Regions from separate parts of the Burkholderia sp. YIM B11467 genome, predicted to be linked through region 1. Evidence: riboswitches for the same ligand, from Rfam matches in the RefSeq annotation. Region 1 holds a riboswitch; the other holds the start of a gene.

Region 1 (3,308 bases):
TGGCGCTCTTGTTTCCGTTTGCCCTGAAGGGGATGGATTCCCCCCTTGCAACGGTCGCGAAAGTACTGATGTGGTCGTACTGCATTCTGCAAACGCTGCGGGAATCGAAGCGGTGCTTGTGAAGTAGCCCGCTGCGACAAAAAGCCGATCGCGTATATCGCACCTGTTTCGCCATCGGTATCGACAATCGTCAATCCAAGGAGATTCAACATGCGAAAACTCACTGCGAGTGAAATGAATCGGGTAAGTGGCGGAGACGGAGCCGTCCACGCCGTGCGCATTGGCGCACAGGCCAATCGAGGCAGCATCATGGCCGGTGGGTTCGCCGGAGCGATTTCGGGAGCGGCCAGCGGTGCGCTAAATGGAATGGGGGGCGCTACCGCAGCGGGCGGTACTGCCGGTTGCGGGCTTGCAATAGGCGGCCTGTTTGGCGCCGGTGTTGGCGCACTCGGGTTCGGAAACGGAGCCGCATCGGCCGTCGGCGCACTGGCCGGCGCTGCGGTCTGTGGCCCGAATCGCGGCGGCATCGGCGGCAGTTCCGGCTCGTCCGGAGGTTCAGGCGGCGGTGGATCCTGCGGCGCGGGCGGTTGCTGAAGCCTTACTTGAAACGCCTGGCGGCTGTGCGCCGCCGCGCTTTGCGGGATCGGGGCATGGCCTTCATTTGCTCGGCGACATGTTCGCCGAGCGTCGCAGAGACTGACGACGGGCGAGCGCCCACCCCGCATGCGTTTGCGCCAGCGCGCTGTGCTATCGTAGCGCCGCGTTCGGTGCTCGCACGCGCATTCCGCGCATGCAGTTAAACGGGAAACAGGAGGCGGACGACCGCCCGGCCTGTGCTGTCCCCGCAACGGTACGCCGCCCGCGCGACGCGCTTCCCCGCGCACGCGCCCATGCCGCCCACGATGCCACTGCCCTTCACCGGGCGGGAAGGCCGCGGCCTGGCAAGCGGCCAGCCCGGATACCGGCCGACGCAAGGGGCGAGCCCGACGCTCGCCGAACGCCCGATCCGCGGGGGACGGATGGGGTGCGCATTCCACCCGCGTTCGCGCGGGCTTCGCCCGATCCGTCATGTCTTGCCTGTTTGCCGGCCGCCGATGTGCCGCCCGCCTTCCCCTTTCCACTGTTTCGACACGGTGCGCGCCGTGCCGCGCGCGATGAGCCGCGCGTGGCTCATCGGCGCCGGCCCCGGCGACGCCGACCTGCTCACGCTCAAGGCCGTGCGTGCGATCGGCGCGGCGGACGTGCTGCTCGTCGACGATCTCGTGAACCCCGACGTGCTGCGCCATGCGCGCGCCGACGCGCACATCGAGCACGTCGGCAAGCGCGGTGGCCATGCGTCCACGCCGCAGGAGGCGATCGTCGCGGCGATGCTCGCGCACCTGCGCGCGGGCCGCAGCGTCGCGCGGCTCAAGGGCGGCGATCCGTTCGTGTTCGGCCGCGGCGGCGAGGAACTGGCCGCGCTCGGTGCCGCGGGTTTTCCGGTCGAGGTCGTGAACGGCATCACCGCGGGCATCGCCGCACCGGCCGCACTGGGCATTCCGGTCACGCAGCGCGGCGACGCGCAAGGCGTGATCTTCGTCACGGGCCACGGCGCGGGCGCCGACGAACCCGACTGGCGCGCGCTCGCGGCGACGCGCATGACGATCGTGATCTACATGGGCATCCGCCGGCTCGATACGATTGCCACGGCGCTGCGCGACGGCGGCCTGCCCGGCGATACGCCGTGCGCGGCGATCGAGAACGCGACGCGTCCCGGGCAACGGCACGTGCTCGCGACGCTTGGCACGCTCGTCGAACAGGTCGGCGCGACCGGCATCGGTTCGCCAGCGATTGTCGTGATCGGCCGCGTCGCGGCGCTCGCCGACGATCCGGCGGTGCGTGCGGCGCTCGGCGGCGGTGCATGATGCGCGTCGCGCTCGGCGTCGGTTTCCGCGCGGGCACGACGGCCGTGCAACTCGACGCCGCGATCCGCGCGGCGCTGGCGCTTTACCCGGACGCCGAACCGGCCGTCGTCGCGACGCTCGCCGACAAGGCGCACGCCCGTGCGCTGCGCACGCTGTGCGCACGCCGCGGCTGGCCACTCGTCGCGTTCGACGCGGCGCGGCTCGCGAGCCGTCCCGAACTGGCTGCGAGCGGCCCGTCGGATGCCGCGCTCGCGCGCTTCGGCGTCGCGGGCGTGGCCGAGCCGTGCGCGCAGCTCGCGGCACCGCACGGCCGGCTGCTGGGCCCCAAATCCATCCGGGACGGCGTGACGGTCGCGCTCGCCGGCCCGCTCTGAACCCTTTGTTTCGCTTTCGACAGGACGATTCCCGATGAAGACCGATACCGAATCCCATCAGCGGATGGCCGAACGCCGCCGCGCCGGCCACGAGAAGAAACAGGCCGCCGCCACCCACGAAAAGGGCCTGCTGATGGTCCACACCGGCAACGGCAAGGGCAAGAGCACGGCCGCGTTCGGCATGGCCGTGCGCGTGCTCGGCCACGGCATGCGGCTCGGTGTCGTGCAGTTCATCAAGGGTGCGCTGCATACGTCCGAGCGTGACTTCCTCGGCGCCGTCGCGGAATGCGACTTCGTGACGATGGGCGACGGCTATACGTGGAACACGCAGAACCGCGACGCCGACATCGCGACCGCGCGCAAGGGCTGGGACGAGGCGCGCCGGATGATCGAAAGCGGCGACTACCGGATGGTGATCCTCGACGAGCTGAACACCGTACTGAAGTACGAATACCTGCCGCTCGACGAAGTGCTCGCGACGCTCGTCGCGCGCCCGGACTCGGTGCACGTCGTCGTCACCGGGCGCCACGCGCCCGATGCGCTGATCGACGCGGCCGATCTCGTCACCGAAATGCGGCTCGTCAAGCATCCGTACAAGGAGCAAGGCGTGAAGGCGCAGCGCGGCGTGGAGTTCTGAGCGTGCCGGCCTGCCCCGCGCTGTTCGTCAGCGCGCCCGCGTCCGGCCAGGGCAAGACGTCGGTGACGGCCGGTCTCGCGCGGCTGCACCGCCGGCTCGGCCGCCGCGTGCGCGTGTTCAAGACCGGGCCGGATTTTCTCGATCCGATGCTCCTCGAACGCGCGAGCGGCGCGCCCGTGCATGCGCTCGACCTCGGGATGGTCGGCGAGGCCGGCTGCCGCACGCTGCTGGCCGATGCCGCGCGCGATGCGGACCTGATCCTGATCGAGGGCGTGATGGGGCTGTTCGACGGCACGCCGAGCAGCGCCGATCTCGCGGCCGCGTTCGGCGTGCCGGTCGTCGCGGTGATCTCCGCGAAATCGATGGCGCAGACGTTCGCGGCGATCGCGTTCG
Region 2 (3,308 bases), on a different contig from region 1:
CGGCGCTCAGCCATACCGTCCGGAAAATCGAGCAGCAGCTCGGCACGCCGATCTGGGATCGGGAAGGCCGCGGCCTGCGGCTCACGCAGGGCGGGCAATATCTGCTGAAGCTGGCGAACCGGCTGCTGCCGCAGTTCGAGCTCGCCGAAGAGCGGATGAAGCAGTACGCGAAGGGCGAGCGCGGCACGCTGCGCATCGGGATGGAATGCCACCCGTGTTACCAGTGGCTGCTGAAGGTCGTGTCACCGTATCTGTCGCGCTGGCCCGACGTCGACGTGGACGTGAAGCAGCGCTTCCAGTTCGGCGGCATCGGCGCGCTGTTCGGTTACGACATCGACGTGCTCGTCACGCCCGATCCGCTGAACAAGCCGGGTCTGCACTTCGTTCCGGTATTCGATTACGAGCAGGTGCTGGTGGTCGCTGACTCACACCGGTTCGCGAACGCCGACTACGTGACGCCCGAGCAACTGACCGACGAGATCCTGATCACCTACCCGGTCGAAACCGACCGGCTCGACATCTACAACCAGTTCCTGACGCCGGCCGGCATCGTGCCGAGGCGGCACAAGTCGATCGAAACGACCGACATCATGCTGCAGATGGTGGCGAGCGGGCGCGGCGTGGCCGCGCTGCCGAGATGGCTCGCGGACGAATACGCGGACCGGATGCCGGTCGTGCCGGTCAAGCTCGGCAAGAAGGGCATCGCGAAGCAGATCTTTCTCGGCATCCGCGAGGCGGACGCGGCGATCGACTATCTGGCCGCGTTCGTCGCGCTCGCGCGCGAATCGACGTGGAGCGCGCCGCGCATGCTGCGCTAGGCGCGCCCGGTTGCAGGACGCGTCAGGCGGCGCGCATGCCGATGCGTTCGCCGCGCTCGACCCACGCGCCGAATAGCAGGCCGATCGTCGTCCACATGATCACCTGCATGCCGATCGCCGCGACGCGGAACTTCCACAGCACGGCGGCCGGGAAAGCGGCCGGCACCTCGTTGATCGACGGCAGCCCGAACTGCACCGCCGCGATGATCGCGACGAACACGAGCCCGGCGACGATCGACGCGTTCCATTGGCCGAGCTTCGCCAGCAGATGGCGGCGCACGCTGACCGAGAACACCATCGTCGCGATCGAGATCGCGATCATCAGGAAGAACAGGCCCGTGCGATAGCCGATCGTGTCGGGATCGCCGACCGACGGCGGATTGGCCGGGTACTTGAGGTTCGGCACGATCACGAGCGCGATGAACGCCGCCAGTGCGAGCCACGCGGCCAGCGGCCGTGCCGGGAGGCGGCCGCCGCGCCCGTACGCGAACGCAAAGACCAGCGAGAACAGCCCGCCGAATGCCGCGCCATAGGTCACGACACCGGTCAGCAAGCCAAGGCCGGCCTGCGTGTGACGACTGACCAGCTCGGGCTCCGGCGCGTCGCCTTTGGCGGCGTCGAGTTTTTCTTCAAAGGAAATCGCCTGATCGACTTGCGGTTCGCCGACGATTTTCGCGAAACCGAACGTGAGGAGGCCCGCGGCGATGCCTGCGAGCATCCCGCGCATGAGCAGCTTTCCGACCATCGTGTTCTCCGCGTCAGTGGCAGGGAAAGCCGAGCAGATGGCGGCCGTCGTGGACGAATTCGTGCACATACATGCCCGGCACGAGCGACGTCGCGCCTTGTTCCGCGCCGACGAAATACAGTGCGAGCAGCAGGATCAGGCCGACGAACACGGCCCACGGCAACAGTTCACGGACGGGGATGGGTGCCGGCACGACGACCGGCTTCAGCACTGCTTCGCTCATGGATGCACCTCAGGGGAATCGCGCCCCGACAAATGTTGGATGGGTACGAAGGCAGGTCTGGCTTCCGGGATCGAGATTCCCCGGTTACAGTGGCGCGACCGCGCCGGAATTGCACCGGCTTCCGCGTTTCGTATCGGGCGGATTGTACGCGCGAAAGTCCGCGTGTTGAAGTAACGGCGTGCGAGCGACCGCACGTTCCGCCCGGCCCCTCCGACAACCGACATGACCCTGCATGCCTCGCTGCGCCTGATCGCACACGCATCGACCCGTGCGATGCGCACCGGCACGTTTCCCGACGACGATCCGCTCGACGCGCGCGGGCTCGCCGACGCCGCCGCGCTGCGCGACCGGTGGGCGGGCCTCGCCGGCGCGATCGTGCTGTGCAGCCCCGCCCGCTGCGCGCGACAGACTGCCGATGCGCTCGGGCTACGTGCCGACATCGATCACGCGCTGCGCGACATCGACTACGGCAACTGGCGCGGCCAGCGGCTGCACGATCTCGGCCGCGACTGTCCTGACGAATTGGGTGCATGGATCGGCGATCCGTCCGCATCGCCACACGGCGGCGAATCGTTCGACGCAGCGATGCGGCGTGTCGGCACATGGTTGAACGCGCTGCAGCACGAGCGCGACATCGTCGCGATCACGCATGCGGCGATCATTCGCGCGGCCGTCGCGCAGGCTCTGCGGATGGATTCCAAGGCCGCGACTCGCGTCGACGTCGCGCCGCTGTCATGCACGACATTCGCCGCATCGCCGCATGGATGGATGTTGATCGCGGATGTCGATCGGCGCGACACTGATGCGTAAGCCCATGTCGTGCCGAGTTGCGTGCGCCATGTGGCCGAAGATGCGTGCCGGCGCTCTGCTTACATCGCTGTAAGACATACCGTTCGCCATCCCGACTGTCATCAAACTGACTGCTGGCCGAAGCTAGGATCAGACGCGATTCCCCTACGAGATGCCGTCATGAATCAACCTGCTTCGTCCGCCTCGAACAATTCGGGCTCCGTCGAACGCACCCGGCAAGTCGGTTATGCCGTCTTCCTGCTGGTGCTCGCGATCGGCGCCGTCTATATCGCCATGCACCTGATCGACGATCTGTCGTCGGTCCGCGAAGCATCGCTGTTTCCGTACCTGATGCTCGGCGCCGCGCTGCTGATCGCGCTCGGCTTCGAATTCGTCAACGGTTTCCACGACACCGCGAACGCGGTCGCCACCGTGATCTACACGCACTCGCTGACGCCGAACGTCGCGGTGATCTGGTCCGGCATGTGGAACTTCCTCGGCGTGATGGTCTCGAGCGGCGCGGTCGCGTTCGGCATCCTGCAGTTGCTGCCGGTCGAGCTGATCCTGCAGGTCGGCAGCGGTTCGGGCTTCGCGATGGTGTTCGCGCTGCTGATCGCCGCGATCGTGTGGAACCTCGCGACCTGGTATTTCGGGTTGCCGTCGTCGAGCTCGCATACGCTGATCGGGTCGATCATCGGCGTCGGGCTGATGAACCAGCTGATGCACGGGCCGT

What was found. Region 1 has a riboswitch for cobalamin ahead of cobA (uroporphyrinogen-III C-methyltransferase). Riboswitches for the same ligand answer to the same signal wherever they lie in the genome.
Region 2: linked by a shared signal. The riboswitch ahead of ACTRWB_RS35380 (CbtB domain-containing protein) and the one ahead of cobA (uroporphyrinogen-III C-methyltransferase) in region 1 are both predicted to bind cobalamin.

Annotation. Positions count from the first base shown of each region.
Region 1 covers NZ_JBQVSQ010000005.1:231,034-234,341, forward strand. Annotated here, with positions in the region: cobalamin riboswitch at 749-984, shown strand; gene cobA (uroporphyrinogen-III C-methyltransferase) at 1,095-1,904, shown strand; gene ACTRWB_RS19280 (cobalamin biosynthesis protein) at 1,901-2,278, shown strand; gene cobO (cob(I)yrinic acid a,c-diamide adenosyltransferase) at 2,313-2,915, shown strand; gene ACTRWB_RS19290 (cobyrinate a,c-diamide synthase) at 2,918-3,308, shown strand, end outside.
Region 2 covers NZ_JBQVSQ010000017.1:4,481-7,788, reverse strand. Annotated here, with positions in the region: gene ACTRWB_RS35390 (LysR family transcriptional regulator) at 1-818, shown strand, start outside; gene ACTRWB_RS35385 (CbtA family protein) at 841-1,563, opposite strand; gene ACTRWB_RS35380 (CbtB domain-containing protein) at 1,577-1,786, opposite strand; cobalamin riboswitch at 1,820-1,957, opposite strand; gene ACTRWB_RS35375 (histidine phosphatase family protein) at 2,009-2,596, shown strand; gene ACTRWB_RS35370 (inorganic phosphate transporter) at 2,756-3,308, shown strand, end outside.